2 regions of the Stenotrophomonas sp. LMG 10879 genome follow, and region 2 is predicted to be linked to the other one. Evidence: predicted binding sites of a transcription regulator. Region 2 holds the regulator's gene; the other holds the start of a gene.

Region 1 (16,217 bases), on a different contig from region 2:
TGTGCAGCGGATGCGGCGCCAGGAAGCGTTGCTGCTGCTCGATGGCGATTCCACCCACGCCGATCGTGCCAGCGAAGAAAAGCTGCCCTTCGACCTGGCATTGGCTGGCCTGCCCGCCGAGGTGCAGGAACGCGTACGCAATGGCATGGAGGCCTACCAGGCTGCATTGCTGGGCTATACCGCCGCGCGCGTCGGCCTGGACGTGGAGGCGCAGTCGCTGCTCGAGACCGCGGCGGCCGTCGGCCCGGCACTGGCCGCGTTCCAGCAGGCCCAGGTTGCGGCACTGGAACAGGCACAACTGCGCCAGCGATCGGGCGCAAGGATGGCCAGCGTGCTGTTCGTGGCTACCCTGCTGCTGGTGGCCGGTGTGCTGATCACCAGCCTGGTGCTGGTGGTACGCGCGGTGCGTCGGCCGATCCAGGACACCCTGCGCTTTGCAGGCGATATCGCGGATGATCGGCTCGACACCACGCTGCGCGTGCACAACGCCAACGATGAGATCGGTCAGCTCGCGCAGCGCCTCGTCGACATGCAGCAGCGCCTGCGTGCGCGGACCGAGACCGAACGCGCGTTGGCACGCGGCAACACGCGCGTGCGGCAGGCGCTGGACAGCGCCCAGACCGGCCTGATGGTGGTTGATGCGGAAGGGCGGGTGGCCTACGCCAACCCGGCGCTGCTGCAGTTGCTGGATCTTTCCGCAGAGACATTGCTCGGCAGTGACGCGGTCCGCCTGCATCCGGCGCTGGCGGGACTGATCGGCGTCCGTCAGCGCGAAGAGCGTGAGATCGGCCACGCCGGCACCCGCTACCAGTTGATCGCCAATGCCATTGTCGAGGACGAGCACTTCCTTGGTGTCGCGGTGGAATGGCGCAGCCGCGCGCTGGAAACGCTGCTGGAAACCGAAGTGGCGGCGCTGGTTGATGCGGCAGCGCATGGCGAACTGCAGGGGCGCATCGCGCTGGACGGCAAGCAGGGCTTCGTGCGCACGCTGTCGACCAGCATCAACCGCCTGCTGTCCACCTTCGAGACCAACCTGGGCGACCTGCAGTCGCTGCTGGCCGCGCTGGCACGCGGTGACCTGAGCGTGCGCATGGAGGGTGACCTGCAGGGCGTGTTCGCGCGCATGCGGGATGATGCCAACGCCACTGTCGCGCAGCTGGGCCACATCGTCACCCGTATCCAGCAGGCCACTGTGCGCCTGGATGTGGGCGTGGGCGAGATCGTTGCCGGCCATCACGATCTTTCCCAGCGCACGGAACAGCAGGCAGCCAACCTGGAAGAAACCGCAGCATCCATGCATGAGCTGACCAACACCGTCGGCCGCAATGCCGACGCCGCGGGGCGTGCTGACGGACTGGTACGCGACGCCGCCAGGGTTGCCGAGCGCGGCGGCACTGCGGTCGGCCAGGTGGTGGCGACCATGCAGGGCATCAGCGCGTCGTCGCGGCGCATCGGCGACATCATCCAGCTGATCGATGGCATCGCCTTCCAGACCAATATCCTGGCCCTCAACGCGGCAGTGGAGGCCGCGCGTGCAGGCGAGCAGGGCCGCAGCTTCGCGGTGGTGGCGGCCGAAGTGCGCCTGCTGGCGCAGCGCAGTGCGGATGCGGCCAAGCAGATCAAGGGGCTGATCGAGGATTCGGTGGCGCGGGTCGGTCAAGGCAGTACGCAGGCCGAGCAGGCGGGCACGACGATGGACGAGATCGTCAGCAGCGTGCAGCAGTTGGCCGGGCTGCTGGCCGGTATCCGCAGTGCCTCGCACGAACAGCATGCGGGCATCGCCCAGGTGAACCAGACCATCGTGCAGATGGAGGCCAGCACGCAGCGCAATGCGAGCCTGGTGGAAGAAGCCGGCGCATCGACCGCGCAGATGCAGGCCCAGGTGCAGGCGCTGGCCGAAGCGGTGGGCGTGTTCCGAATACAGCCCGAGCGTCGGGCGCGGGCGGCGGCGTGATGGCCTGATCGCCTTCGCCGGGCGTGGCCCGGCGCTACCGTTGAAACCCAGGGCGGGTAGCGCCGGGCCATACCCGGCGAACGGACTCAATACACGTCGCGCCGGTAACGTCCGTTCTCAAGCAGCGTTTCCACCGCGTCATCGCCCAGCGCCTCGCGCAGCACCTGGTCCACGCCTTCGGCCATGCCGTGCAGCGATCCACAGACATGGATCACCGCACCGCGTGCCAGCCACGCGTGCAGCTCATCCACCGCGGCGCGCAGTCGATGCTGCACGTAGCTGCCATCGTCGACGTCACGCGAATACGCCTGATCCAACCGCCGCAGGTGTGCGTCAGCCTGCCATCGGATGATGTCCTCGGCGAACAGGAAGTCGTGCGCGCGCTGGCGCTCGCCGAACAGCAGCCAATGACCGTGCTCACCGTGATGCGCCGCTTCGCGCAGCAGGCTGCGCAGGCCGGCGATGCCCGTGCCATTGCCGATCAGCACCATCGGTGCACCTGGCTGCCGATGGAAGCCCGGGTTGCGATGCACGCGGGCCGCAACTGCACCGTCCAACGGCGCATGCAGCGCCAGCCAGCCCGAGCCCAGGCCGGCGCGGCCGGCTGCGTCGCGGACCAGCCGCACCACCAGCTCCACTTCGCCATCGGCGGCGCAGGAGGCGATGGAGTACTCACGCCCGGGCAGTGACGGCAGGCCTGACAGCCACAGCCCTGCATCCTGCACCTGCAATGCGTTGCCGGGTTCGGGCAGCACCCGTTCGCTGGCCAGTTCCAGCAGCGTTCTGGTACCACCGTCGATCAGTACCGGTTGCAGGGGATCCAGGCCATGCGCCCGAAGCACCGCGTGCACATGCATCGCGTCGTGGCGTGGTGCGATCTGCAGGATGTCGCCTGCCTGCCAATCGACATCAGCCGGCGGTGCCAGGCGGATCTTCCAGATCTGGCCACCGACGCTGCCGGTGTTGAGCAGGCTGCGGCCGAGCAGACGCCAGTCATGCATCACCGTGGCCGCTGGCAGCGCGTTGTCATCGGTGTCGATGCCGGTCAGTCCGGCCAGCTGCAGCTGCCACTGGCGCAGTGCCGTCACCGAAGCCGCATCGACATCGATTCGCGCGAACAACGGCTGTGCACCCGCGCGCGTCAGCCAGTCATCCATCTGCATGCCGAACCCGCAGAACCGTTCGTACTGGTGGTCACCCAGCGCGAGCATGCCGTAACGCAGCCCGGCAAGGTCCGGCAGCTGTGCCAGCAGCTGGCGTGCGCTGCGCCGTGCGTTTTCCGGGGGTTCGCCATCACCGAAGGTGCTGAGCACGAACAGCGCCTGTGTGGTGGCCTGCAGCTGCGTGGCAGTCATGCGCGCAAGCGGCAGTACCTGCACCCCGTGGCCGGCCGCCTGCAGCTGTGCCGCCGCACGCCAGGCCAACTGTTCGGCCAGGCCGCTCTGGCTGGCATGCACCACCAGCCACGGCGTGCCGCCGGCGTGGCGTGCTGCTGCCGGAACGGTCTGCCGCAGCGCGCGCGCGGCGCGCTGGCCGCGGCGTCGGTCCAGGTACAACAGCCAGCCGGTGATGAAGAACAGGCACATGCCCAGGCTGCTGAGCATCACCACGATACGTCCGGGCATGCCGAAGAAGCTGCCCGAGTGCAGAGCGAACATGCTGGTGGTGAGCTGGCCGCCGGCCCCCTGGCGCGCGTAGGGGCGCGCGTCGAGAACCGCGCCGGTGGCCGGGTCGAGCTGCAGCAGGTCATGTGCGCGGTCATGGTGGCCGCCGCGCTGCGCGGGATCAGCCGACATCACCCGCACGTTGAGTGCTTGGCCGGGCTTCTCCGGCAGCCGCAGGTCGATGAAGCCCTGGCGCACGCCGGGCAGCGCATACAGCGTGGCCTCGACGTTGTGCAGATCGAGGGACAGATCGGTGGCGAGTGTGTGCTTGGCGGGGGGCGCGACACCCAGCAGCTGGGTCAGCCCGTTGCGGTACCAGTCGAACGACCACCACAACCCGGTCAGCGCGCTCATCAGGTAGATCAGCAGCACCCAGGTGCCGATCACCGAATGCAGGCTCCACAGGAAGCCGCGGCCCGTGCGCGCCCACTCCACCGCCAACCAGCTGCGCCAGTGCCACCAGCGACGTGGCCAGCGCAGGTACAACCCGGACAGGGTGAAGAACAGCAGGGCGATCGCGCAGCTGCCAGTGATCCACGAGCCGCGCTCGCCGGCAACCAGATGACGGTGCAGGTCCTCGACGAAATCGAAGAAGGCCTGCCCGCGCAGCGCGCTGAAGCGCTCGCCGCTGTAGGGGTCGAAATACACCCAGTGGTCCTTGCCACCGGCAAAGCGCGCAACAGACGGCCGCTGGCCGCTGGCATCCACCCGCAGCCGCTGCAGCGGCCGCTCGCTGCCCGCCTGCAGCAACGGCACCAGTTCACTCAACGCGAGCGGCTGCTGGTTGTCGGCATGGTGTTCGGCGATGGCGGCGAAGCCGGGATTGGCTGCGCGCAGCAGCTCATCCTCGAACGACAGGACGGCACCACTCAGGCCCATCACGGCCAGGATGGCGCCAGCGCTGATGCCCAGCAGCCAGTGCAGTTGGAACAGGACGTTCTTGAACATCGGGATCGAGGGCCGTCGAGGCTGCCGCCCGCATCCTGCGCAACAGCAAATGAGAATTAATCTCGTAATTCTCCGGGGCTCGGGCCGCTGCGGTCAAGGAGGGTTTGCCGGCAGGGCTGCGCCCTGCACCCGCAGAGGCCGGGGCCACTGCAACAGCAACAGCAACAGCCGAAGCTGGCTTCCTGTGGGGAGGCGGGGTGGGTCCGGTTGCGGGGGACGCCGTGAATCCGTCCCTGGAGGCTTGGGCGCGCCATCCATGGCGCTTACACCCCCGCAACCGGACCCACCCCGCCTTCGACAGTTTTCCGCGATCTGTCGGAATGGCGTTCTGTGTTGCTGTTGGTGGTTGTCGACCTTGGTCGACACGTAGATCCACGCCATGCGTGGATGCTCTTCGTTCAATTGTCGAAATCTTCGATTTCAATGGAGATTCATCCACGCATGGCGTGGATCTACTGGCCACCGGAAATCTGTCAGAGGTGGGGCGGTGTCGGAGTGCGGGGTGTCCGCGGCATGGATGCCGCGGCCAAGCCTACAAGGACGTACTTGCGGCGTCCCCGCAATCCGACACCGCCCCGCCATCCCACGGAAGCCCGCTGTTGCCGTTGCTTCGGCTGTTGCTGTTGCTTGAGAGCATCTGCAGGTGCAGGGCGCAGCCCTGCCGACCTTACTTCGTCCAGCCTTCGATCTCGCCGTGCGCGAACGGGCCGAGCTTGGCCTTCACCATCCGTCCCTGCGCATCGAACAGCACGCTGTAGGGCAGCAGGCCCTGCGCGTTGCCCAACTGCACGCTGGCATCGCGTGGGCCGGGGGTGTCGAGGACGATGGGATAGCCCACCGGCACCCGCTGCAGGAAATCGCGCACGCCGTCCGGCGTATCCAGCGCCAGGCCCAACACCTGTACGCCGTGCGCGCCCTGGCCCTCGGCAAAGCGGGCCAGTTCGGGCATCTCTTCCACGCACGGGCCGCACCAGCTGGCCCAGACATTGACCAGCAATGGCCGGCCGTTGAAACGTTCGCGGATATCCAGCGCGTTGCCGTCTGCATCGGGCAGGACCAGCGCCGGCAGCGGATCACCGGGGCGCAGCATCGGCAGCGCTGGCGGTGATACGGCAGCAGGCGCTGCGGTTTGCGCCGCCGGCGCCGGCGTCAGCCGATTGCCCGCCCACAAGCCAAGCCCGGCAGCCAGCACCGCTGTCCACAGCAGTGCTGGCCGTTGCCACTTCATCGCGCGGTACGCAGCAACGCTTCTTCCACCAGCGCCTGGGTCAGCAGGGTCGGCAGCACCGTCGGCGGTGCGCCGGGGCCGTACACCACGTACAGCGGCACGCCCACGGCCTTGTGCTCATCCAGGAACGCGGTGATCTGCGGGTCCACATTGGTGTAGTCGCCACGCATGTACACCGCGTTGGTGCGCTTGAGCAGTTCCTTGAACTCCGGGCGCGACAGCACCGCGCGTTCGTTGGCCTTGCAGCTCACGCACCAGTCGGCGGTCATGTTGACGAACACCACGCGGTTGTCGGCGCGCAGGCGGTCCAGCATCTGCGGCGAGTAGTCCACCACGTTCTCGCTGCTCGCCTGAGCGGCGCGTGCCGGCGGTGCCAGCTGGGTCACGCCCCACACCGGCACCAGCGCGGCAATCACCAGCAGCACGCCCAGCAGCCCGGCCGCGCGCTGGCTGCGCCAGCGGCTGCGCTCGAACAGCCACAGGCCACCGGTGAGCAGCAGCAGGCCACCCAGCGCCAGCGCCATGCCATCCACGCCGCGCTGCTTGCCCAGCACCCACAGCAGCCACAACGCAGCGGCGTACATCGGGAAGGCCAGCACGTGCTTCAGGGTTTCCATCCACTGGCCCGGCTTGGGCAGGCGACGGGCCAGCGCCGGCACGAAGCCGATCAGCAGGAACGGCAGGGCCAGGCCCAGGCCGAGGAACAGGAATACCAGCATCGCCGCGATCGGCGGCGCCACGAAGGCATAGGCCACCGCCGGGCCGAAGAACGGACCCACGCAGGCACTGCCGACCACGCAGGCCAGCACGCCGGTGAAGAAGTCGCCGGCCGGGCCACTGCGTCGTGCCAGCGACTGGCCGAAGTTGCCGATGCCGCCGCCCATGGTGAACACGCCGGACAGGCTCAGGCCCACCGCGAACATGATGTAGGCCAACGCCGCGACCACGCCGGGATGCTGCAGCTGGAAACCGATGCCGACCGCGTTGCCCAGCATGCGCAGGCCGACCATCAGCGCGCCGATCACCGCGAAGGCGACCAGCACGCCCAGCGTGTACCACATGGCATGGCTGCGGGCGCGCTCGGGGCTTTCGCCGCTCTGCGCCAGGCTCAGCACCTTCAACGAGAGGATCGGCAGCACGCAGGGCATCAGATTCAGCACCAGGCCTCCGCCCAGCGCCAGCAGCAGTACCCACAACAGCGAGCTGTCGGTTTTCGGCACGCGGCTGGGGGCTTTGGTACGCAGTGCATTGTCCTGCTGCGCATCAGCGGCGAAGGCATCGCGCGCGCCGCTGCTGGCGTCGGCAGCACCGGTGTTGGCCGGCGTGTCGTTGGGTACGGTCGGCAGCAGGCGCAGCGGCGTGCCGTTGGCGCCCTCACGGGTGCTGGCAGCGGCCGAAGGCGGCAGCGAGCGGATCACTTCGTCGCGTGCGGCAGGCGCATCGCCGGTGGCGTTGGCCTTGCCGGCCGGGATCGACAACTTCACCCGCCGGGTCATCGGCGGGTAGCAGATGCCATCGGTCTGGCAACCCTGGAAGGTCACCACCAGCGTGCTGTCGACGGCCTCGGCGCGGCTGCGGCGCAGCGGCACCGGCACTTCCACCTGGTTGAAATAGACCGCCACATCACCGAAGTGCTCATCGCGGTGCGACTGCGCCGCCGGCCAACGCGGCTTGTCGGCCAGTACCCCGGTGCTGCCTTCCAGCTTCAGCGAGGTGCGATCGCGATACAGGTAATAGCCCGGCGCCGGGCTGAAGCGCAGCAGCAGCGTGTTGCCATCGCTGGCGATGGCATCGAAGCCGAATGCCTGTTCCGACGGCAGCGGCAGCGCCTGGCTGTTGCTGGTGCCCGGCAGGCGCAGGCCACCGTTGCTGCCGGCACCGGCCAGCGGATTGTTGAACGCACTGGCGCCGGTGGCGCGCGCGGTTGGCAGCGCAGCAGCCGCACCGCCCGCGCCGGGCAGGGTCACCTGCACCACGCGCTTCTGCGGCGGGTAGCACACACCGGCATCGGCGCAGCCCTGGTAACGCACTTCCAGGCTGATGGTGCCGGCGGCATCGGTGGGCGCACCGGGCAGGGTGGCCTGCAGGCGCTCACGGTAGGTCTCCACCTCACCGAAGAAATCGTCGTGGTGCTTCTTGCCTGCGGGCATCTGCAGCGCGGCGGCATTGAAGGCCGGGTCGGCTTTCACCGTGGTGCGGTGGCGATACAGGTAGTAGCCGGGGGCGATCTTGAACTGCAGTTGGATCTGGCCACGTTCGGGCGCGCTGGCGGTCAGCGCGAACGCCTGGTCCACCGGCAGCAGATCTTTTTCATCCAGCGCGAAGGCCGGCAACGAAAGCCACAACAGGGCGCACAAGGCGGCGCCACGCGCAATCAGAGTCTTCAATCAGTGTCCTCCCGGGTCTGTGCCCGGATCCAGTCCAGATACGCCGGCAGGCCGGCCCGGGTTTCGACCGCGATGCACTCCGGGAGTTCATACGGATGCAGTTCGACGATCCGGGCGATGGCTTCATCGACACGGCTTGCGGTGGTCTTCACCAGCAGTTGCAGTTCGGCGTCGGTGGTCACCTCGCCCTGCCAGCGGTACGTCGACTGTGCGCCGTCCAGGCGGGTGACGCAGGCGGCCAGGTGCTCGGCGACCAGCGCGTGCGCGATGCGCTCGGCACTGGCCCGGTCCGGGCAGGTGGTCAACAGCAGCAGGACGGGATCGACGTTCGACATGACCGTCGAGTATAGGGCCGTCGCCGGGGCAGGGCCCGGCGACGGCAGTGGACCGCAGCGTTGCGCGGTCAGTTGGCCAGCTGGCAGGTGGCCGGCTTGGCCGAGGTGAACAGGGCCGGGGTGGCCCACTCGGGGTGGTCGATGAACGGGTTGCGGTTGCCTTGGAACGAGTAGATCACGTCATTGCGCGCCTGCTCGGCGGCATCCGGCGGATCGGACAGGTGCCAGTCGATCAGGGTCGACAGCAGCCCCATGTAGGCCGGCGAACTGCTGGTCTTGACGATCTTGCTGCGGTCGTCGGTCAGTTCCAGGTCCGGTTCGGACTGGCCGGTGGCCGCATCCTTGCCCCCTTCATAGCGGATGGCCATGTACATCACGGCACGTGCCATGTCGCCCTTGCGATGGCCCCACACCTCGAAGGTACCGGCATTGCCATCCGGCGTGCGCACCCAGTTCGAATTGCCCGGGTAACCACCGCTGCCGCCGCCGTGGCCGTTGTTGGCCTCGGTGGCACGCTCGCCACAGTTGGCATCGCACTTGCCGAACGGCTTGTTGCCGCGGTCGGCGTTCCACTGTGCGTCGGTCAGGTACAGCATGTGGGTGTCGGTGTAGGGCGCGTACGGCAGGCCCTTGTCGCCGGTGGTGCTGGCAAAGCCCAGCGAATTGGGCCAGGTGTGCTCGCGGTTGTACTTCAGGCCACCGCCGCTGCCGGCACGGTCGGTCACCTTGGTGTAGCTGCGGTTGCGATAGGCATCGAGGATCCGGCCGCTGTTGTTCGGATCTTCGTCGGCGATCTCCAGGATGGTCCAGGTGCTGGTGCCCGAGCCGCTGTACGGATACGCGGTGTGGCCCTTGATGGTGGCGTGCAGCGAGCAGCGCAGCTGGCTGGGGCTGCTGGTGTTGACCTTCGAGTAATAGCCCGCCGGGCCGCCGGGATTGCCCGGGTCCGGATTGCCGGTGGTGGTGGCCACGGTGAAGGCGATGCGGCTGTCGGTCGCCGGGCGGGCACCCTGCGCATCGGTGATGCGTGCGGCACGGATGTCGAAGCGGCAGGCTTCACCGGCGACCAGCGCGGTGTTGGTCGACAGCTTCACGCTCTTGCCGCTGGCCGGCCAGGTCAGCGGCACGCTGCCGGAAGTGCCGCAGGTCAATGCGAAGGCGCCGCTGGCGAGGTTGACCGTCTCGCTGAACACCACTTCCAGGTCGGCGGCGGCAGGGAAGGTGCTGCTGCCCTGTGCCGGCGTGGTGGTGGACACCGACGGCGGCGTGTTCGGGCCCGGGGTGCCACCGCCGCTGAAGGTCTGGTTGTTGTTGCAGCTGCCGAAGGTCTGCCTGGCCGATTCGGCCCAGGTGAAGTGCGCGTACTGGCTGCCGCTGCCGGTCAGCTGCAGCGAGGTGCCCGCCGCGGTGCTGTTGGTTTCGGCAACCGGAATGTTCTGGCTGGTCATGCCGGCGGCGGGGCCACCGGAGGCGGTGATCGCGCCCTCGTAGCTGAGGAACTGGACCACCTTGCCACTGGCGTCGACCAGGGCGATGCCGTCGTTGGGGCCGTTCTGCAGGCCGTTGGTGGGGTAGGTGACCACGGCCAGGGTGGCGCTGCCGCAGCTGGCGGCGGTTCCCGCCGGTACCGCGTTGTTGGCGTAGACCGTGGCGGCCGACGGATTGCTGCCGTTGTAGAGGTACAGGCGGTAGCCGGACAGGTCCTCGCCGGCGGTGGCGACCACTTCGATGGCTTCGCCGACGTCACCGGCAGCGGTGCTGTCGTCGTAGTGCAGTTCGTTGATGAAGACCTCGGCCTGGGCCGGCGCGGCAGCCAGTGCCAGCAGGCAGGCGGCGGCGAGCGGGGACAGCAATCGCATCGACTACTCCTTGTGATTGGGAATGCCGGGCCACCCTAAAGCCGATCTGGTGACACTTTGTCGTAAATGAACGCCAGATATCTGACAGTGAGACGGCGGTCACCAAATGCCCGCGATTTCCCCCTTGGCTTGCCGCGTCGCATCCCTATAAAGGCGTCCGCGCAGGAATGGAGCGCCGCCGGGTCTCCGCAGAAAAATTTCGGCGGCGGGCCTTGAAAGGCCTCCGGAGGTCTCCATCTCTGTCGTGCTCCCGACCTGTCGGGCTTTTTCACGCGCGTTGCTGGCAGTCGCCTGGTGCGAGTGCTAACATCGCCGGACTTTTTCAGACCAATCAATAACTTAAGAGGTCCCACATGAGCATCAAGCCGCTGCACGACCGCGTTGTGGTCAAGCCGATCGAAGCCGACGAAGTTTCCGCCGGTGGCATCCTGATCCCGGACTCCGCCAAGGAAAAGTCCACCAAGGGTGAAGTCGTGGCCGTGGGCCCGGGCAAGCCGCTGGACAACGGCACCGTGCGCGCGCCGTCGCTGAAGGTCGGTGACAAGGTCATCTACGGCCAGTACGCCGGCAGCTCCTACAAGAGCGAAGGCGTCGAGTACAAGGTCCTGCGCGAAGACGACGTGCTCGCCGTCATCGGCTGAGCGTCGGCGCGACCTGCTTCATACCCTGATTCCAAACACCCAGCCGCCGGGCATGGCCCGGCGCTACCAATGAGGTAACTGCAATGGCTGCCAAGGATATTCGTTTCGGTGAAGACGCCCGTTCGCGCATGGTGCGCGGCGTCAACGTTCTCGCCAATGCCGTCAAGGCCACCCTGGGCCCGAAGGGCCGCAACGTCGTGCTCGAGAAGAGCTTCGGCGCCCCGACCATCACCAAGGACGGCGTGTCCGTCGCCAAGGAAATCGAACTGGCTGACAAGTTCGAGAACATGGGCGCGCAGATGGTGAAGGAAGTCGCGTCGCGTACCAACGACGACGCCGGCGACGGCACCACCACCGCCACCGTGCTGGCCCAGGCCCTGATCCGCGAAGGCGCCAAGGCTGTTGCTGCCGGCATGAACCCGATGGACCTCAAGCGCGGTATCGACAAGGCCGTCGTGGCCGCCGTCGCCGAGCTGAAGAACATCTCCAAGCCGACCGCTGACGACAAGGCCATTGCCCAGGTCGGCACGATCTCGGCCAACTCGGACGAGTCGATCGGCCAGATCATCGCCAACGCGATGAAGGAAGTCGGCAAGGAAGGCGTGATCACCGTTGAAGAAGGCTCGGGCCTGGACAACGAGCTGGACGTGGTCAAGGGCATGCAGTTCGACCGCGGCTACCTGTCCCCGTACTTCATCAACAACCAGCAGTCGCAGACCGCTGACCTGGATGACCCGTACATCCTGCTGCACGACAAGAAGATCTCCAACGTCCGTGACCTGCTGCCGGTGCTGGAAGGCGTCGCCAAGGCCGGCAAGCCGCTGCTGATCGTTGCCGAGGAAGTCGAAGGCGAAGCGCTGGCGACCCTGGTGGTCAACACCATCCGCGGCATCGTCAAGGTCGTGGCCGTCAAGGCACCGGGCTTCGGCGACCGTCGCAAGGCGATGCTGGAAGACATGGCCGTGCTGACCGGCGGCACCGTGATCTCCGAGGAAGTCGGCCTGTCGCTGGAAAAGGCCACCATCAAGGACCTGGGCCGCGCCAAGAAGGTGCAGGTTTCCAAGGAAAACACCACCATCATCGATGGCGTGGGTGACAAGGCTGCGGTCGATTCGCGCGTTGCGCAGATCAAGACCCAGATCGAAGACACCTCCTCGGACTACGACCGCGAGAAGCTGCAGGAGCGCGTGGCCAAGCTGGCCGGTGGCGTTGCAGTGATCAAGGTCGGCGCTTCGACCGAAATCGAAATGAAGGAAAAGAAGGATCGCGTCGACGACGCCCTGCACGCGACCCGTGCGGCCGTTGAAGAAGGCGTGGTTCCGGGCGGCGGCGTTGCCCTGGTCCGTGCGGTCTCCGCGCTGGCTGGCCTGAAGGGTGCCAACGAAGACCAGAACCACGGCATCCAGATCGCCCTGCGCGCGATGGAAGCTCCGCTGCGCGAAATCGTCGCCAACGCTGGCGAAGAGCCGTCGGTCATCGTCAACAAGGTCAAGGAAGGCACCGGCAGCTTCGGCTACAACGCCGCCACCGGCGAGTTCGGTGACATGCTGCAGTTCGGCATCCTGGACCCGACCAAGGTGACCCGTTCGGCGCTGCAGAACGCAGCCTCGATCGCTGGCCTGATGATCACCACCGAAGCCATGGTTGCCGACGCTCCGAAGAAGGACGAGCCGGCCATGGGTGGCGCTGGTGGCATGGGCGGCATGGGTGGCATGGGCGGCATGGACTTCTAAGTCCCGCTGCGCCGGTAGCTGCCGACCCAGGTCGGCACGCTTCCCTGCTGCAATGAAAAACCCCGCCGCAAGGCGGGGTTTTTTTGTGGGCGATGATCGGTGTTCGCTGCGCAACTACCGGGCAGTTGCGGGAGTGTCCTGCAGCTGCGGCTTTTCACTGCGACGCAGGCAGATCCACTCGGCGCCGCTGCCGATCTGCACGCGGGTATCTGTCATGGCATCAGCGCCCAGAATCAACGCGGGCCGTTCTTTCAGTCCCAGCGAGGCAAACACCGGCAATTCACTGATGCGCACTTCCTGCGTCGGGTGTTCCCAGCTGCCCATGCGCAGTCCCGGCAAGGGCGCCAGCCAGGTTTCCACCACCCGTTCGCCGAGGCCCTGCGTACCTTTGGCGCGGACGGTCACTCGTGCGTCGCTGCCGTCGGTGCGAAAACCGAGTGCTGCAGCGGCGGCTGCATTGAGCACCGTCTGTGCCGCGCCGGTGTCGACAACCGCAATGACCTCGACGTCGGTACCGGGCACCTGCATCTGCACGAAGCCGAAGCGCTGCATGCTGGCATCGCGCACGGGCAGGGCATTGCGCAGGCATGCGTCATCGTGCACCAGCGATCCGGGCGGCTGCAGCAGCACCTGCTGCGCGGCGATGTCATAGGTGGTGTCGAAGCGGCTGGTGACATCGTTGCCGAGAATGCCGTCGATGCGGCGGCCAGTCCTGCCGGCAAGCCTGCTCAGATCGGTCTGCAGCATCGCAGCGTCAAAGGCGAAGGTGCCCAGGTGCCAGCTCGCGTTACGGGTGCGCCGCAGTACCGTGCTGCGGTCGGTAGCGCCTTCCACGCGTGTCTCGGCACTGGCCGCATCTTCCAGCCCACGGCGGCGGGCTGTCGCCTCATCCACTATGGTGGCGCCAGCGGCGCTGTCGATGACGAAGTGTAGCGGTTCGACGCTGTCGCCCAACTGCACCGCCACGGCGGGGTGCCCGCCCTGCATCCACATCGGCAGTACATGGGTTTGCGGGGCAGCCGGGGCGGCCATCAGCGGTGGCGTGGTCATGCAGGCAAGCGCCAGCAGGGTACGGATTCGCATCGTGCAGGTCTCCATTGGGGAGGCCATTGCAGCCCCCCCGCGTATCCGGCAGATGTCCGCTCCGGCATCGGCAGATACAGTCCTGATACAAACGCGCGCCATAATCGCCGCATGACTGCAGCAACCGACATCGTGGTGGTCGACGATGACCTCAGCATCCGCGAAGCGATTGCCGATTGCCTGCGCGCGCATGGCTACCACGTACGGGTGGCGGCGCACGCGGCCGCACTGGACGAACTGCTTGCCCAGCGGGGCACCGACCTGATCGTGCTGGACTGGATGATGCCAGGCGAAGATGGACTGTCGGTATGCCGTCGCCTGCAATCGAGTGGCACCCCGATCCTGATGCTCAGTGCGATGGCAAGCACGCCCGACCGCGTGATCGGCCTGGAAGTGGGTGCCGATGACTACCTGGCCAAGCCCTTTGACCCGCGCGAACTGCTGGCACGGGTACGCGCACTGCTGCGGCGGGTGCAGAAGCAGGCCGACAGCGCGCAGGCCGCGGTGCTGCACTTCGATGGCTGGCAGCTGCAGCTGGAACACCATCGCCTGCTGACGCCCGCCGGGGCCGACGTCACCCTCACCAGCGGCGAGTTCGCGCTGTTGTGCGCGCTGGCCGAGCGCGCCGGTCGCGTGCTCAGCCGCGAGCAGTTGCTGCTGTTTACCCGGGGCGATGCCAGCGAGTCGTTCGACCGCGCCGTCGATCTGGGTATCAGCCGCCTGCGGCGCAAGCTTGCGCAGGTCGCGCCTGGCGGCGAAGCACTGGTGCAGACGCTGCGCGGCCAAGGTTACCGGTTCTCCGCCTCGGTCAGCCGCCGATGAAGCGTCCCTGGCGGACCGCGACCTGGGTGGCACTGCTGATCCTGTCCACCCTGCTGGTGGCGCAGTTGGTCAGCTTTGCCGTGGTCTGGGCGGTGCCCAGCCCGGCCGCACCACAGATGAGTCTGCTTGACGCCGTGCAGGTCATGGGCGGTCGTGCGGCCGCTCCGTTGGGCCTGCGTCGCTGGAGCCAGGCCAACGCGCCGGCCGGCGTGGACAACGATTGGATGAGTGCCGTGGCAGCCGCGCAGCTGCAGGTGCCGCGTGCACGGGTGCGCACGGTCTGGCGGCGCACGCCCGACCCGGCCGTTGTACAGGTGCAGGTGATCAAGCAGGGGCAGCTGCTGCAAACCGGGCCCGAGCAGCGCGCCACGGTGGAACAGGCGCTGCTGCTGCCGGGCCTGCGCTGGCCCGCCTTTGAACTGGCAGTGCAGCAGCCCGATGGGCGGTGGAGCGTCGTGGGCGCCAACCACAGCGAGCTGCTGCAGTGGCGCCGGCAGGTGCTGCTGGCCCTGCTGGCCGGCGCTGTGCTGCTGGCGCCGCCGGCCGCCTGGCTGGCGCTGCGCCTGACGCGTCCGCTGCGGCGGCTGGCCGATGCAAGTGCGGATCTGTCGCTGCAGGCCAGCGCTCCCCTGCCGGTGGAAGGGCCGCACGAGGTGCAGGTGCTGGCCGCGGCAATGAACGCGGCGCGCGAACGCTTGCGCGGTCAGGCCCACGATGTGACCCGGATGCTGGCCGCCGTAGCCCACGACCTGCGCACGCCGCTGACCGGCCTGCGCCTGCGTGCCGACAGCGCGCCGCCAGCGCAGGCAGCGCGCATGGTGGCTGACATCGAACGCATGAACGCCATGATCGAGCAGGTTCTGGACTACGCGCGTGGGGAACTTGAACCTCCTGTGCTGCAGCCGCTGGATATCGTGGCCCTGCTGGACGACTGCGTGCAGTCGGCGCGCGGGCGTGGGGTGGTCATCATTGCCACATTGCCTGCCGAGCTGTCGTGGCACGCGGATGCGCTGCTGCTGAGGCGGGCGCTGGACAATCTGATCGACAACGCAGCGCGCTACGCCGGTGCAGTGGAGCTGCGTGTTGCACGGGTGGGACAGAGGCTGCATCTGGAGGTGCTGGATCGCGGTCCCGGCATCGCAGCGGCAGACAGGCAGCGCCTGCTGCAGCCGTTTCAGCGCAGCGAAACTTCGCGCAGTCGCGACACGGGAGGCGCCGGGCTGGGCCTGGCAGTCGCCGCCAACGCGGCGCACCGTCACGGCGGTGAACTGCAGTTGCTGGACCGTGAAGACGGCGGCCTTGTGGCGAGGCTGATCGTGGCGCCGTAAAGGCGCCTGCGCTATGCGTTACATCTATTTTCATACTATGATTAGGCGACTAATCATAATGAATGACGCGCGTGCTGGAATTCAAACACCTTGCCCTCATCAACGAAGCAGAGCGTCGTAGCGACGCAAACCTGGGCCCGCTGCGCCTGTGCTTCCAGCTGCTCGCCTTGTCCGGCGCGATCGACCGTGACTGCGCTGCACGGCTGGCACCGCACGGCCTCAGCGAAGGCCGCTT
Region 2 (16,217 bases):
CGCGGCCAAGCAGGACGCGGCCGGCAGAACCGCACCGGGCGTCATGCGCCGCGCCAGCGATGCAGGCCTCAGCGCGGAGGCCGTACAGGCCGAAGTGCAGGCCGATGCCGGGCTGCCCCGCCGGCAATGGCTGCAGAAGATCCGCGAGCGTCGCGATTCCGGCCAGCGCGACCTGGCCAGGGCGAGCCTGGAGCGCTACCTGCAGACCTATCCCGAGGCGCGACTGCCAAAGGATGTGCGGCCATTGCTGGACGACTGAGGCACGTCGACGGCAAGCCCGTAGAATGAAGGGAATGCCCGATACCCTCGCCCAACCGGTCAGCTACACCCTCGACGTCAAGCACAGCCGCTTCATCGCGCATGCCGCGCCGATCGAGGGTGCGTCTGCTGCGCTGGCCTTTCTGCAGGAGGTGGCCGTGGCCGATGCGACCCACAACTGCTGGGCCTACCGGCACGGCCAGGACTATCGCTCCAGCGACGATGGCGAACCGGCCGGCACCGCTGGCCGGCCGATCCTGGCCGCCATTGATGGCCAGGGATTCGACCGGGTGATGGTGGTGGTCACCCGTTGGTTCGGCGGCATCAAGCTGGGCGCCGGTGGCCTGGTCCGCGCGTACGGCGGCGCCGCTGCCGAATGCCTGCGCACCGCGCCACGCCTGCCGCTGGTCGCGATGGCGCGGCTGCAGCTGCTGGCCGGATTCGAGGATCTGGGCGCACTGCACGCGGCCCTGCCCGCCCATGCCGCCGAAAAGCGCGATGAACAGTTCGATGCCAATGGCGTGAGATTGCGGGTGGAATTGCCCGCCGACCAGGTCGACGCATTGAAAATCCGCCTGCGCGACGCCACCCGTGATCGTATCCGTATCCAAGATGACCGCCTCGATGACTGACAAGGACGCACCGGCCTCCGACCCGGCCACCCCGCCGCTGCGCCGACTGGGCAGCCTGCGTACGCTGTGGCCGTTCGTGCGCCGCCACAGCGGCTTGTTCAGCGCCTGGCTGCTGGCCCTGGCCGTTTCTTCGGCGGCGACCCTGAGCCTGCCGCCGGCCGTGAAGCAGATGATCGACCACGGCTTCAGCAGCGGCGGCCAGATCAACCGTGCCTTTGCGCTGCTGATGCTGGTGGCTGTGGTGCTGGCGCTGGCGACGGCCGCGCGTTTCTACTTTGTTTCGCTGCTCGGCGAGAAGGTCGTGGCGGATCTGCGCAGCCGCCTCTACGCGCACCTGATCCAGCTCGGCGCTGGCTTCCACGACCGCAGCCGCAGCGGCGAACTGGTGTCGCGCCTGACCGCCGACAGCGAACTGCTGCGCAGCGTGGTCGGCTCGACCATGTCCGTGGCGCTGCGCAGCAGCGTCACCGTGGTCGGCAGCCTGGCGATGCTGTTCGTCACCAGCCCACGGCTGGCCGCCTGGTCGCTGCTCGGCATTCCGCTGGCGGTGCTGCCGATCATCATCGGCGCGCGCAAACTGCGCGTTGTCGCCCGCAGCAGCCAGGACCGCATCGCCGATGCCAACAGCCTGGCCAGCGAAACGCTGGGCGCGGTGCGCACGGTGCAGGCGCATGCGCGCGAACCTTATGAACGCGGCCGTTTCGACCATGCGCTGGGCGATGCGATCCGCGCCGCACGCCGGCGCATCGGAGCGCAGTCGCTGGTCACCGCCAGTGCCATCCTGCTGGTGTTCGGCGCGATTGTCGGCGTGTTGTGGCTGGGCGCGCACGACGTCATCGACGGGCGCCTCAGCGCCGGCACGCTGGGTCAGTTCGTGCTGTACGCACTGATCGGCGGCGGCTCGGTCGGTGCCTTGGCCGAAGTGTGGAACGAACTGCAGCGCGCGTCCGGCGGCATGGGCCGCATCGGCGAGCTGCTGCAGGAAGACATCGAGATCCGTGCGCCGGCCACGCCGCGTGCGCTGCCGCAGCCACTGCGTGGCGAAATCCACTTCGACGACGTGGTGTTCAACTACCCGCAGCGACCGGACCAGGCCGCACTGGACCATTTCAACCTGCACGTGCGACCGGGTGAAACCGTCGCTCTGGTCGGCCCCTCAGGCGCCGGCAAGAGCACGGTGCTGTCGATGCTGCTGCGCTTCCACGATCCGGCCGCCGGGCGCATCTGCGTGGACGGCATCGATGTGCGCGACGTCGATCCGGCCGCGCTTCGCGCACAGCTTGCGCTGGTGCCGCAGCAGCCGACGTTGTTCGCCGCCAGCGCACGCGACAACATCCGCTATGGCCGGCTGGATGCCAGCGACGCCGAAGTGGAAGAGGCAGCCCGTGCCGCCGAGGCCGACGCCTTCCTGCGTGCACTGCCGCAGGGTTACGACAGCGAACTGGGCGAGCGCGGTGCCCGCCTGTCCGGTGGCCAACAACAACGTGTGGCGATCGCCCGTGCCTTGCTGAAGGACGCACCGATCCTGCTGCTCGACGAAGCCACCAGCGCGCTGGACGCGCAGAGCGAGCATGGCGTGCAGCAGGCACTGGAACGATTGATGGCCGGGCGCACCACGGTGGTCATCGCCCACCGGCTGGCGACCGTGCTCAAGGCCGACCGCATCGTGGTGATGGATCATGGCCGCATCGTGGCCGAGGGCACGCATGCGCAGCTGCTGGCTGAAGGCGGCCTGTATGCCGAGCTTGCACGCCTGCAGTTCATCGATTGATGACGGCCGGCTAACACCGGCCGGATCACTCTGGCAGCGTAGCGAACAACCGCTGAGGGAGGTCCACCATGTCGTTCCGTCAGTTCCCTGCTGTCGACAGCAATGGCGAAAGCCACATCATCATCGAGTTCAAGCCCGAGGCCAGCGGCAGCGGGCACGGTTCCGAGACGACGCCACGTTATGAACTCGACGACGGCCGCCAGCTGGTGCGCAACGGCCGCGAATTCACGACCAGCGGTGGTGAGGTCAGGTTGTCGATCTAGCGTTCCGCTGCAGCGCCGAGCCACGTTTGGCTCAGCCGTTGGTTCCATCAAAAAAGGTTGGTCATTTTTTGACCAACCATCTTGACAACCTTGCCTGCCAAGGCCTGCAGCCGGTTATCCACATGTTTGCGCAGAAGCCATCCACACGCCCTGTGGATGAATGTTCTATGCGAGCACCCGGCCGATCCCGCTGGCATCCACCTCGGCGGCGGCGGCGGCGATAGCCTCTGGCTCGCTGCCCGCCACGAAGCCGATACGGAAATGCACCTCACCGGCCGGCGTGCGCGAGGAATGGATCGAGGCCAGGCTGATGCCATGCTGCTCGAACACGTTGAGCAGTTCGCGCAACGAACCCGCGCGGTCTTCAGGCAGATGCACCGACAGGGCGTTGCGCTCGGTCAAGTCGGCCAGCAGATAGCCGACGCGTTCGAAGGTGTAGTTTCCCGCGGCCAGTGCCTGATCGCCGAAGGCAGTCCTGTTGGCCCCCAGCAGGTGTTCGCGGAATGCGCCACGCGCAGCATCGTCGCCCTGCCCTACCTGCGCCTGCAGGGTCTGCAACTGGCCGATCAACCGTTGCAGCATCGGCGCCACATAGGGATTGCCGAACTGGATGTCTTCATAGATCGCCGGATTCAACGACAGGATGCGCGAGATGATCGCGGTATCCAGCTCGAACGAGGCCGACCGATACGGCAGCATCGCCGCCAGCGTGCCCAACTGCGGCTGGTACTCGCGCAGCACACCCGCCTGGGCCAGATGGCTCGCATGCACCATGGCCTGCACCAGCGCCATCATCTGGTCGTGGTGCTGTGGCGTGGCCCGCACGCACTCTGCCTGCAGCGCCTGGCACAACGCGTCGACCCAGGGCCGCCACTGCTGCAGCCGGGCCTCGCAGATCACCATCACCCGGCCCTTCAGGGTCGGCGCCTTGGGCGGCGCGGTCATCGGATGCAGGCCCACCACCTCGGCGCGCGAGGCCAGCATCGCCTGCACCGGCGCTTCCTTCACCGAGGTCACATCCAGCCACAAGCGTTCCTGCTCGCGGCCAGCCGACAGGCGCGCGTACTCGGCGATCAACGCGGACGTGTGCCGGATCGGTGCGGAGAACACCAGCACATCGGCCTGTTCCAGCAACTGCTCCGGCGCATGCGAATCTGGATCGGCCGGATCGTGGCCGATCACCCGCACCTGCATGTGCTGTTCGAAGAACCGGGTCAGCCAGCGCCCGTAGGCGCCGGCACTGCCGACGATGCCGACCGTGCGCGGCGTGCGCTCGTGCAGCCCGCTCATGCCAGCCGTTCGGCGCGGAAGCGCATCCCGTCGGCCAGTGCCGCCGGTGCGGCCGCGATCACGTCGAACTCCTCGAAGCCATGGGCCAGGGTTGCCTCCAGCGCCGCGTGGGTGCCGGCGATGGCACGCGAGATGGCCATCTGCATCGGCTCACCGCGCAGCAGGAAGGACACCATCAGCGACATCAGCACGTCGCCGGTGCCCGCCACGTCGACCGGCAGCAGCGGCGAGGTCCAGCGCCAGGTTTCCTCGCGACCTACCGCCAACGTCACCAGCTCGCCCGGATTGCCGCCGACGCTGTGGGCCAGCACCCATTGCGGACCGCGCGCCAGCAGCGCACGCGAGGCGGCGATGGCATCGGCTTCGGCCAACGCCGGCATGCCGGTCAGGCGACCGAGTTCGAACGCATTCGGGGTGACCAGCCAGGCATGCGGCAGCAGGCGTTCAGCGAAGATCGCCTCCAGGCCTGGCTCCACGTAGGGACCGGTGTGGGTATCGCCGATCACCGGGTCCAGGCAGTAGCGCAGCTGCGGGCATGCCGGCAGGATCTCGTCCAGCCAATCAGCAAACGCGGCACCATTGGCGGCGCTGCCGAAGTAGCCGGACACCAGCATTTTCGCCCGTTGCGGAAGACCACGTTCGCGCGTGCCGAGCAGCAGGTCGGCGAACCAGTCACTGGGCAGCACTCGGCCACGGGTGGTCTCGTAGAACGGCGCATTGCTCAGCAGCGTGGTCGGGATCGAGGCCACGCGCACACCGAGCGCGCGCATCGGCGGCAGCGCGGCGCTGTTGCCGGCATGGCCGTAGACCAGTTGTGATTGGACCGAAATGACATCGATCGGCGAAGGGCCGTCGGGCCGCTGGCGGCGGCCGTGGACCAGGTGGTTGTCGAGGGATTCGCTCATGCCCGCATTCTACGCCCAAGGGGGTTTTCGGCAGGGCTGCGCCCTGCACCTGCAGAGGCAACGGCCAAAGCCACGGCAACAGCAACAGCAACAGCGGTACTCCGAGGGATGGCGGGGCACTGTGGGTTTGCGGGGACGCCGTGAATCCGTCCATGGAGGCTTGGTCGCCGCATCCATGCGGCTCACACCCCGCAAACCCACAGTGCCCCGCCTTCGACAGTTCCCCGCGAGCAGTAGATCCACGCCATGCGTGGATGAATCTCCATCGAAATCGAATATTTCGACAATTGATCAAAGAGCATCCACGCATGGCGTGGATCTACGTGTCGACCAAGGTCGACACCCACCAACAGCAGCAGAAATCTGTCGAAGGCGGGGTGGGTCCGGTTGCGGGGGTGTCCGCGGCATGGATGCCGCGGCCAAGCCTACAGGGACGTATTTACGGCGTCCCCCGCAACCGGACCCACCCCGCCATCCCACGGAATGCCCGCTGTTGCTTTGGCTGTCGCCATTGCCCTGGCATCGGCGGGTGCAGGGCGCAGCCCTGCAGAAGAGCCCCCTCAGTGCGCAGCAGGCCTGGACGACGGCAACCATGCCGCCACGATGCCCAGCAACGGCAGGAACGCGGTGAGCTGGTAGACGAATTCGATGCTGGTCTTGTCGGCCAACAGCCCCAGCACCGCCGCGCCGAGGCCGCCCATGCCGAAGGCGAAGCCGAAGAACAACCCGGAAACCATGCCGATCCGATGCGGCATCATTTCCTGTGCGTACACCACGATGGCCGAGAACGCGGAAGACAGCACGAAGCCGATCAGCACAGCCAGTATCGTGGTCCACAGCAGATCGGCATGCGGCAGCATCAGCGCGAACGGTGCCACGCCCAGGATCGAGGCCCAGATGATCGGCTTGCGACCAATACGATCACCCAGCGGCCCACCAAAGAAACCGCCCGCCGCGGACGCCACCAGGAAGGCGAACAGATGCAGCTGCGCCTGCGCCACCGGAATGCCGAAATGATGCATCAGGTAGAAGGTGAAATAGCTGCCGATGCTGGCCATGTAGAAATACTTGCTGAAGATCAGCACCAGCAGGATCGCCAGCACCCGGGCGATCGTGCGCGGCGGATGGCGTGCGGCGATCACACCCTGTGCTGCGGGGCGAGGAGCCCCCAGATGCAGCGAGTACCAGCGGCCGACATAGGTCAGCAGGGCAATGCCGATCAACGCTGCACCGGCAAACCACGATGCGGAATGCTGGCCGTAGGGCACGATCACCGCGGCGGCGATCAGCGGCCCCAGCGCCGTACCGAAGTTGCCGCCCACCTGGAACACCGACTGCGCCAGGCCATGACGGCCGCCGGAGGCCAGGCGCGCGATGCGCGAGGCTTCCGGATGAAAGATGGCCGAACCGATGCCGACCAGCGCGGCGGCCAGCAGCACCATCGCGTAATTGGGCGCAAAGCCGAGCAGCAACATGCCGCACAAGGTCGAGGCCATGCCGATCGGCAGGGAGTACGGGGCCGGCCGGCGGTCGGTGGCAAGGCCGACCAGCGGCTGGAAGATCGAGGCGGTCAGCTGGTAGGTCAGCGTGATCAGACCGATCTGGGTAAAGCTGAGATTGAAGCCACCCTTGATCACCGGATAGATGGCCAGGATCAGCGACTGCATCATGTCGTTGACCATGTGCGAGCTGGAGATCGCCGCCAGCACTCCGGGCGATACGGGGCGGGCGGATACGGTGGGAGAAGCCAGAGTCGACATTGCGCACGGTCAGGATGGGGGCGAGCCGTGCATGCTACGGTGGCCTTCCACTCCCTTCTGCCGCGTTCTGGTCATGGCCTATCGCAAAAAGGACACCCCCTGCCCTGTCCGCGAAACCGCGCCGTGGAACGAGGTGCCGGTGCATCGCCCGGTCACCTGCCGCGCGCGCGACTACCGTGCCGGCACCCACATCTCGGCACACAAGCACCGCCGACACCAGCTGGTCTATTCCATGTCCGGGTTGATGGTGGTGCGGTCGGAAGTCGGCCGCTGGGTGGTGCCCTCCACCCGTGCCATCTGGATGCCGGCGGGCATGGCGCATGCGGTGGACTGCATCGCCGAGGTGCACATGCGCAGCCTGTACATCGAACCGGCGTTCGCCCCGCAGCTGCCCGCCGAGCCCTTCGCCGTGCAGGTGGCGCCGCTGCTGCGCGAGCTGCTGCAGGCGGCCATCCTGATCGACGGACCGCATGAAGAAGACAGCCGCGACGGCCGCGTAGTGCGACTGATGCTCGATGAGCTGCACCGCATGGACGTATTGCCGTTGCACCTGCCCGAGCCCGTCGACCCGCGCCTGCACAGGATCTGCCAGCACATCCAGAAGCATCCCGGCGACGAGGCGACCCTGCAGGACTGGGCGCAGGCGTTGGCGATCGACGTCAAAACCATCCAGCGCCACTTCGCCAGCGAACTGGGCATGACCTTCGGCCAGTGGCGGCAACAGGCGCGCCTGCTGGCCGCGATGGAACGGCTGGCCCGCGGCGAGAAGGTGATCGACGTGGCGCTGGCGATGGGCTATGACAGCCCGAGTGCGTTCACCAGCATGTTCAAGCGCCAGCTGGGGCAGACGCCGGCAGCATTTTTCCGTTGAGCCGTTGAACGGCATCCACGCATGGCGTGGATCTACTGCGCCACCTACAGGTAGGGATTCTGCTTGTCAGGATACAAGTGGAAAGTCCGTCTCATTTTCGCAACCGCACCCATGTTCCGATAGCACCTCACGGAAGAGGAAGCACTTGTGACGAAGGCATGGAGTATCAGCCGATGGCTTGCGGTTGCTGTGTTGCTGGCCCTGACGGCAATGCAACCATCCGCATATGCGAGCGGCACGCAGTTCCGTTTCTACTCGGATGAACAGAAGGACGGTTTTCATTTCTTTCTCGAGATCCAAGGTCGAAGCGACGATGGCTACATCCATGTTCGTTGGAAGGGACAGCCCAAGGATGCCGCCCCGCGGAACCCGTACTACGTCGAAATGAACCGTGCCCAGAAGCGCTTCTACATCCGGCCCAAAAAACGGGATGGCCACCCTTGGTTCGAACTGGATGTAGTGGGTGATCGCGGAACGCTTCTGTTCGAGGGGCGCCGGCTGTACGGAAAAGCCGATTGGGAAATCCTGTAAAACAGCCACAAACGAAAACGCCGGGCAGAGCCCGGCGCTGTCGTTCAACATGTCCGTTGACAGATCAGGACGTCATCCGATCCCAGAAGCCCTTGACGCCGTCGATGAAGGTCGCCGACTTCGGCGAATGCTTGCGCGCATCCTCGCCGTTGAAGGTGGCTTCGAACTGTTCCAGCAGCTTGCGCTGGTCGCTGGTGAGGTTGACCGGCGTCTCCACCACCACGCGGCAGTACAGGTCGCCTTCGCTGCGGCTGCGCACCGAACGCACACCCTTGCCGCGCAGGCGGAACAGCTTGCCGGTCTGGGTCTCGGCCGGAATGCGGATTTCCGCCTCACCACCGAGGGTGGCCACGCGCACGGTGTCACCCAGTGCGGCCTGCGAAATGCGGATCGGCACTTCGCAGTGCAGGTCGTCGCCGTCGCGCTGGAAGATGTGGTGCTCACGCACGCGCACTTCCACGTACAGATCGCCCGGCGGCGTACCGGCCGGACCGGCCTCGCCCTCACCCGCCAGGCGGATGCGGTCACCGGTATCCACGCCTGCCGGTACCTTCACCGACAGCACCTTGTCTTCCTCGACACGGCCGTTGCCGTGGCAGGTCTTGCAGGGCTTGGCGATGATCTGGCCACGGCCGCCGCAGTTGTGGCAGGCCTGCTGCATGGCGAAGATGCCACGCTGGATGCGCACCTGGCCGCGACCATGGCAGACGTTGCAGGTCTCGACCTTGCCGTCTTCCGAGCCGCTGCCATCGCAGTCGCCACATTCGGCCAGGGTCGGAATCTCGATGCGGCGTTCGACGCCACGCACCGCTTCTTCCAGGTCCAGCTCCATCACGTAGCCGATGTCGGCGCCGCGACGCGCCTGGCGTGGACCGCCGCCGCCGGCACCACCAAAGATGTTGCCGAAGATGTCGCCGAAAATGTCGTTCATGTCCGGGCCGCCCGGACCACCACCGCCACCGCCCATGCCGTGTTCGAACGCGGCGTGGCCATGGCTGTCGTACATGCGGCGCTTGTTGCCGTCGGACAGTACTTCGTAGGCTTCCTTGCACTCCTTGAAGGAGGCTTCGGCCGCCGCATCACCCGGGTTGCGGTCCGGGTGGAATTTCATCGCGCAACGACGATAGGACTTCTTCAGTTCTTCGTCGGTGGCGGTGCGGGCAACGCCCAGCACTTCGTAGTAATCGCGCTTGCTCATATCGTGGATCGCATTCCGGAAAGTCGGGATTCGTCAAAGCGGAAGAGCGGAACCAGGTCCGCTCTTGCGTCGGGCGCCCCGACACGCCAGAGGGCGGTCAGGACCCTGATGCGACAACGGGACGCTGGTAAGCAGCGTCCCGCGTCGGTCCGGATCAGGACTTCTTGTCGTCCTTGACTTCGGTGAACTCGGCGTCCACCACGTCATCCTGCGCCTTGCCCGCATTGCCGGCGTCGGCGCCCGGGGCAGCACCGCCCTGGTCGGCCGAAGCGGCAGCGAACAGCGACTGGCCAGCTTCTTCCAGCACCTTCGACTTGGCTTCGATCTGTGCCTTGTCGTCACCCTTCATCGCGGTTTCCAGGTCGGCCAGGGCCGCTTCAACCTTGCCGATCACTTCGCCACCGACCTTGCTGCCGTGCTCGGTGATCGCGCTGCGGGTGCCGTGGATCAGGGCATCGGCCTGGTTGCGGGCCTGCACCAGCTCCTGGAACTTCTTGTCTTCTTCGCGGTTGGCTTCCGCGTCGGCGACCATGCGTGCGATCTCTTCCTCGGACAGGCCCGAACCGGCCTTGATCTCGACCTTCTGTTCCTTGTTGGTCTTCTTGTCCTTGGCCGACACGTGCAGGATGCCGTTGGCGTCGATGTCGAAGGACACTTCCACCTGCGGCAGGCCACGCGGGGCCGGCTCGATGCCGGACAGGTCGAACTTGGCCAGCGACTTGTTGAAGCGGGCCTGTTCGCGCTCACCCTGCAGCACGTGCACGGTCACGGCCGACTGGTTGTCCTCGGCGGTGGAGAACACCTGCGAGGCCTTGGTCGGGATGGTGGTGTTCTTCTCGATGATCTTGGTGAACACACCGCCCATGGTTTCGATGCCCAGCGACAGCGGGGTCACGTCCAGCAGCAGCACGTCCTTGACGTCGCCGCCGAGCACGCCACCCTGGATCGCAGCACCCAGTGCCACGGCTTCGTCCGGGTTGACGTCCTTGCGCGGCTCCTTGCCGAAGAACTCGGTGACCGCCTGCTGCACCTTCGGCATGCGGGTCTGGCCACCGACCAGGATCACTTCGCTGATGTCGCTCGAACGCAGGCCGGCGTCATTCAACGCGACGCGGCACGGCTCGATCGACTTCTTGATCAGCTCTTCCACCAGCGATTCCAGTTTGGCGCGGGTCAGCTTGATGTTCAGGTGCTTCGGACCCGACGCGTCAGCGGTGACGTACGGCAGGTTCACTTCGGTCTGCTGGGCGCTGGACAGCTCGATCTTGGCGCGCTCGGCAGCATCCTTCAGGCGCTGCAGGGCCAGCGGATCCTTGCGCAGGTCGATGCCCTGGTCCTTGTTGAACTCTTCAACCAGGTACTCGATGACGCGGTTGTCGAAGTCTTCGCCACCCAGGAAGGTGTCGCCGTTGGTGGCCAGCACTTCGAACTGCTTCTCGCCGTCGACGTTGGCGATCTCGATCACCGAGACGTCGAAGGTGCCGCCGCCCAGGTCGTACACAACGATCTTGCGATCCTTGTTGTCGCCCTTGTCCAGGCCATAGGCCAGCGCGGCCGCAGTCGGCTCGTTGATGATGCGCTTGACGTCCAGACCGGCGATGCGGCCGGCGTCCTTGGTCGCCTGGCGCTGGCTGTCGTTGAAGTAGGCCGGCACGGTGATGACCGCTTCGGTGACCTTCTCACCGAGGAAGTCCTCGGCGGTCTTCTTCATCTTCTCCAGCACCTTGGCCGAGATTTCCTGCGGCGCCATCTTCTTGGCATCGCTGGTGGCCACCCAGGCATCGCCATTGTCATGGGCCAGGATGCTGTACGGGACGTGCGCGATGTCCTTCTGCACTTCGGCGTCGGTGAACTTGCGGCCGATCAGGCGCTTCACAGCGTAGAAGGTGTTCTTCGGGTTGGTCACGGCCTGGCGCTTGGCCGAGGCACCGACCAGGACTTCGCCGTCCTTGGTGTAGGCGACGATCGACGGGGTGGTGCGATCGCCTTCCGAATTTTCGATGACGCGGGCCTTGCCGCCGTCCATGATCGCCACGCACGAGTTGGTGGTGCCGAGGTCGATACCAATGATCTTGCCCATGGGGGAGACTCCTTGAAGGATGTTGTTTTTGTCAGTCCGGCCGTTCGGCCGGTGGATGAATGGGATGTGGGGGAGGCTCGTGGAACATTCAAGCCATCCCCCGAACGCTGTGTTTCCGTTCGCTCAACACGTTCAGCGTCGGTCGTGCCGATGCCCCGTCCGGGGCACGGACACCCTCGCCAGGCCGGGCCCGGCGCGCGGGGTCAATCGGCGGCAACCACCACCAGCGCCGGTCGCAGCAGGCGCTCGTTGAGCAGGTAACCCTTCTGGAACACGGTCACCACGCTGCCCGGGGCGGCGCCGGGGGCCGCGACCTGGCTGATCGCCTGGTGGTGTTCCGGGTTGAACGGCTGGCCGGTCGGGTCCAACAGCACCAGGCCGTTGTCACCAGCAACCTTCAGCAGCTGCTTGTAGGTCAGCTCCAGGCCTTCGCGAAGCGGATGGGCATCGTCGCCGGCGGCCTTGAGGCCGGCATCCAGGCTGTCGAATACCGGCAGCAGCTCGCCCAGCAGCTTCTCGTTGGCGAACTTGCGCGCCTGTTCGATGTCGCGGGCCACGCGCTTGCGCTGGTTGTCCAGGTCGGCGCGCTCTCGCAGCGCTTCGGCCTTGACCTGCTCCACTTCGGCACGGAGCTGTTCGATCTGTTCGTTGACGCCCTCGGCGGCAGCTGCGTCGGCGGCGGCCTGCTGGGCGGCGATGTCTGGCTGATCTTGATTCATGTCTGGGTCCCTGGCGGTCACTCTCCGCCTCCACCCACCCTAGTGTGGGCGGGATGCTGCGTTTCAAGCGTCCGATGCACCCGGAGTTCGCCCGCCGGGCGAAAAGGCCGCACCGAGCACATCGGCGGTGGCCTGGACCAGCGGGATCATGCGGTCGTAGGCCATCCGTTTCGGCCCGATCACGCCCAGCACGCCCAGTACCTGGCCATTGGCGGTGTACGGCGCGGTGACCAGCGAGACGCCCTGCAGGGGCACCACGCCGGTTTCTTCGCCGATGAAGATGCGCACGCCGGGGGCCTGGATGGTCCGCTCCAGCAGCTGCAGGATCTCGCGCTTGCTGGAGAACAGCTCGAACAGCTCGCGCAGGCGCTCCAGGTCGGACAGGTCCTGCACCCCCATCAGGCGGGTCTGGCCGGCCACCAGCATGTCATCGGCCGGCGGCTGCAGGGCCTGCTCGGCCAGCTCGATGCTGTGCGCCAGCACCTGTTCCAGCTCGGACCGCGCGTCGCGCAGCTCCAGCAGCAGGCGCGTGCGGATCTCGGCCAGGGGCAGTCCGGCGAAGTGGGCATTGAGGTAGTTGGCCACCTGCTCCAGCTGCCCCGGCGCGAAGTCCTGGCGGGTCTCGATCACCCGGTTCTGCACCTCGTTGTCGGCAAACACCAGGATCGCCAGCACCCGGCGCCCATCCAGCGCCACGAAATCGATCTGGCGGAAGGCGAACTGCTCGCGCCGCGGGGCGCTGACCACGCCAACGAAATGACTCATCGCCGACAGCAGCTCCGAGGCGCTGCCGAGCAGGGCCTGGGTACTGCCGCCTCCGGCCAGCTCCTGACGCAGCCGGGCCAGCTCACCCTCGCCCGGCGGCTGCATCTGCAGCAGGCTGTCGACGAACACCCGATAGCCATGCGCGGTCGGAATCCGCCCCGCCGAGGTATGCGGCGAGGCCAGCAGGCCCAGGTCTTCCAGGTCGCCAAGGATGTTGCGGATGGTGGCCGGGCTGACCTCCAGGCCGGCCACGCGCGCCAGCGTCTGCGAGCCCACGGGTTCGCCGTCCTGGATGTAGCGCGCGATCAGCGTGCGCAGCAGGTGCCGCGCGCGCGGGGCAAGTTGGTCGGGAGAACCGTGCATGGAATCAACCTGTGAGACAGGGACATTAGATAATGGCGACGCATCCCCTTGGCAAGTCATTGGACGACCCCGCCGCGCGTGCTAGCGTTGCGCGGCTGCAGACACCCCCTTACCCATGCTCAGACATCTTTCAATCAAGGATTTCGCCGTCGTCCGCGCCACCGAACTGGAGTTCGGGCCGGGCATGACCGTGGTTTCAGGCGAGACCGGCGCGGGCAAGTCGCTGATGGTCGACGCGCTGGGCTTCCTGTCCGGCCTGCGCGCCGACAGTGGCGTGGTCCGCCATGGCGCTGCCAGGGCCGAACTGTCGGCCGAGTTCGCGCTGGACCAGCTGCAGGCCGCCCGCCAGTGGCTGGCCAGCAACGAGCTGGACGATGACGACCAGTGCCAGCTGCGCCGTGTGATCCGCGCCGACGGCGGCTCACGCTCGTGGATCAACGGCCGCCCGGTCACCCTGGCGCAACTGGCCGACCTGGCCGGCCTGCTGGTGGAGATCCATGGCCAGCACGAGCAGCAGGCCCTGCTGACGCGTCCGTCGCAGCTGGCCCTGCTGGACGCCTATGCCCGCAACGAAAGCGAACGCCGCCAGGTGCGCCGTGCTGCCGCCACCTGGCAGGCGCTGGTCGATGAATCCCTGGCACTGTCGCAACAGGGCGATGTGAGTGACCGCATCGGCTTCCTCGAACACCAGCTGCGCGAACTGGACCGTGAGGATCTGGAACCGGAGTCGATCACCGCGCTCGGCGCCAGCCATCGCCGTCAGGCGCACGCCAGCGCCTTGTTGGCCGCCTGCCAGGCAGCTTCGGACCAGCTCAACGGCGACGAAGGCCACTCGGCGCTCGATCTGCTGCAGCAGGTGCGGCATGAGCTGGCCAGGGTGGCCGAACATGACCCGCGGCTGGGCGATGTCGATGCCTTGATTGACAGCGCCTCCATCCAGCTGCACGAAGCCCTGGCCCTGCTCGACAGGGTGCATGACGACCTGGACGCCGATCCGGACCAGTTCGAGGAGAACGAGCGCCGTCTGGGCCGCCTGCACGATCTGGCCCGCAAGCACCGCGTGCCGATGGATGAGCTGGGTATGCAGCGCGAGCGCATGCACGCCGAAGTGGAACAGCTGCGTGGCGCCGACGAGCGCCTGCAGCGACTGGCCGGCGAGATTGAAAAGGCCGCAGCGGCCTGGCGCGTCGAGGCCGCGGTGCTGACCAGCAGCCGCCGCACCGCTGCTGCCGAACTGTCGGCCACCACCACCGGCATCATCGCCGAGCTGGGCATGGGCGGCGGCCAGTTCCTGATCGAACTGGAGCCGCAGGACAGCGGCAAGCCGGACCCGCAGGGCGCCGAGCGCGTTGAATTCCTGGTGGCGGCCAATGCTGGCCAGCCACCGCGTGCGCTGCGCAAGGTCGCTTCCGGTGGCGAGCTGTCACGCATTTCGCTGGCCATCGAAGTGGCCGCGCTCGACCTCGACGCGGTACCGACCATGGTGTTCGACGAAGTCGACTCCGGCATCGGTGGCGCGGTGGCCGATATCGTCGGGCAGAAGCTGCGCGCGCTCGGCGAGAAGCGTCAGGTGCTGTGCGTGACCCACCTGCCGCAGGTCGCCTCCAAGGGTCACGCGCACTACCGGGTCAGCAAGGCGCCGGTGGAAGGCATGACCCAGAGCGCGGTGGAGAAGCTGGACACCAAGGCGCGCGAGGAAGAGCTGGCGCGCATGCTCGGTGGCGTGGAAGTGAGCAAGGAAGCCCGCGCCGCCGCGCGCAAGCTGCTGCAGGCCTGAGGCTGGTGGCGCCGAGCGTGGGCTCGGCTCTACAGGAATCTCGAACGGAACCGACGTGTAGAGCCGAGCCCATGCTCGGCTTCCGCGCGGCAGCGCGGCGCATGTCACCCCAGCGGTCGCGCCAGATCCACCGTTTCCACCAGGAAATCGAGGAACGCGCGCACCCGCAGCGGCAGGTAACCACCCTGCCCCAGGAACACGGCGTGCACCTCTTCCAGGTCGCCCGGGTTGGCGTCCTCCAGCACCGGCAACAACCGTCCTGCCGCGATGTCGGCCTGCACCTGGAACGCCGCCAACCGGGCCATGCCCAGCCCGCCCAGCACCAGCTGACGCAGTGCATCGCCATTGCTGGCGCGCGCATTTCCGCTGGGCAGCACCCGCTGCTCCTGCCCATCCTGCAACAGCGGCCAGCCCTGCACCGACCGTGCGTGGCCGATATCCAGCCGGTTGTGCGCCAGCAGCGCCTCGACATTGCCCGGCAATCCGTGTCGTGCCGCATAGGCCGGTGCCGCCACGATCATCATCCGCGTTGCCCCCAGCCGGCGCGCGACCAGGCTGGAGCTCTTCAGCGGACCGGCCCGCACCGCCACGTCGGTACGCTGCTCCAGCAGATCGATCACCTCGTCGGTCAGGGTCAGGTCCACCCCCACCTGCGGGTGCCGCTGCAGGAATTCCGGCAGCAGTGGCAGCAGGAAGTGCTGGCCGAACGGCACGTTGGCATTCACCCGCAGCCGCCCGCGCGGCTCGGCGTGGGCGCTGGCGCAGCGTTCGGCTTCTTCCAGATCAGCCAGCACGCGCAGGCCGCGCTCATAGAACGCACACCCCTCCGGGGTCAGCTGCAGCTGGCGGGTGGAACGCTGCAGCAGGCGCGTCCCCAGCCGCTGTTCCAGCCGCGCAACCAGCTTGCTGACCGCCGAGGGCGTCATCTCCAGGCTGCGGGCGGCAGCGGAAAAGCCGCCGGTCTCGATCACCCGCACGAACACTTCCAGTTCGCCGGATCGGTTGATGTCGGTGCGTGCCATGGCAATGAATTT

Evidence for each region. The regulator HrcA, encoded in region 2, represses chaperone genes, less so after heat shock. The targets are predictions, from matches to a motif close to TTNGCACTCNNNNNNNNNGAGTGCNAA.
Region 1: the regulator HrcA is predicted to act here: its motif matches at 10,656-10,682, upstream of CR919_RS13830 (co-chaperone GroES).

What each region holds. Positions count from the first base shown of each region.
Region 1 covers NZ_PEJT01000008.1:88,962-105,178, forward strand. Annotated here, with positions in the region: gene CR919_RS13795 (methyl-accepting chemotaxis protein) at 1-1,954, shown strand, start outside; gene CR919_RS13800 (sulfite reductase flavoprotein subunit alpha) at 2,041-4,566, opposite strand; gene CR919_RS13810 (TlpA disulfide reductase family protein) at 5,234-5,794, opposite strand; gene CR919_RS13815 (protein-disulfide reductase DsbD) at 5,791-8,181, opposite strand; gene cutA (divalent-cation tolerance protein CutA) at 8,178-8,516, opposite strand; gene CR919_RS13825 (endonuclease) at 8,585-10,375, opposite strand; gene CR919_RS13830 (co-chaperone GroES) at 10,729-11,016, shown strand; gene groL (chaperonin GroEL) at 11,100-12,749, shown strand; gene CR919_RS13840 (aspartyl protease family protein) at 12,864-13,832, opposite strand; gene CR919_RS13845 (response regulator transcription factor) at 13,944-14,654, shown strand; gene CR919_RS13850 (ATP-binding protein) at 14,687-15,982, shown strand; gene CR919_RS13855 (MarR family transcriptional regulator) at 16,054-16,217, shown strand, end outside.
Region 2 covers NZ_PEJT01000006.1:314,320-330,536, reverse strand. Annotated here, with positions in the region: gene CR919_RS12020 (hypothetical protein) at 1-259, shown strand, start outside; gene CR919_RS12015 (YigZ family protein) at 294-890, shown strand; gene CR919_RS12010 (ABC transporter transmembrane domain-containing protein) at 883-2,661, shown strand; gene CR919_RS12005 (hypothetical protein) at 2,730-2,924, shown strand; gene CR919_RS12000 (prephenate dehydrogenase) at 3,090-4,214, opposite strand; gene pdxY (pyridoxal kinase) at 4,211-5,119, opposite strand; gene CR919_RS11985 (MFS transporter) at 5,680-6,879, opposite strand; gene CR919_RS11980 (helix-turn-helix transcriptional regulator) at 6,953-7,750, shown strand; gene CR919_RS11975 (hypothetical protein) at 7,898-8,281, shown strand; gene dnaJ (molecular chaperone DnaJ) at 8,346-9,479, opposite strand; gene dnaK (molecular chaperone DnaK) at 9,634-11,559, opposite strand; gene grpE (nucleotide exchange factor GrpE) at 11,763-12,278, opposite strand; gene hrcA (heat-inducible transcriptional repressor HrcA) at 12,342-13,406, opposite strand; gene recN (DNA repair protein RecN) at 13,522-15,183, shown strand; gene CR919_RS11945 (LysR family transcriptional regulator) at 15,288-16,205, opposite strand.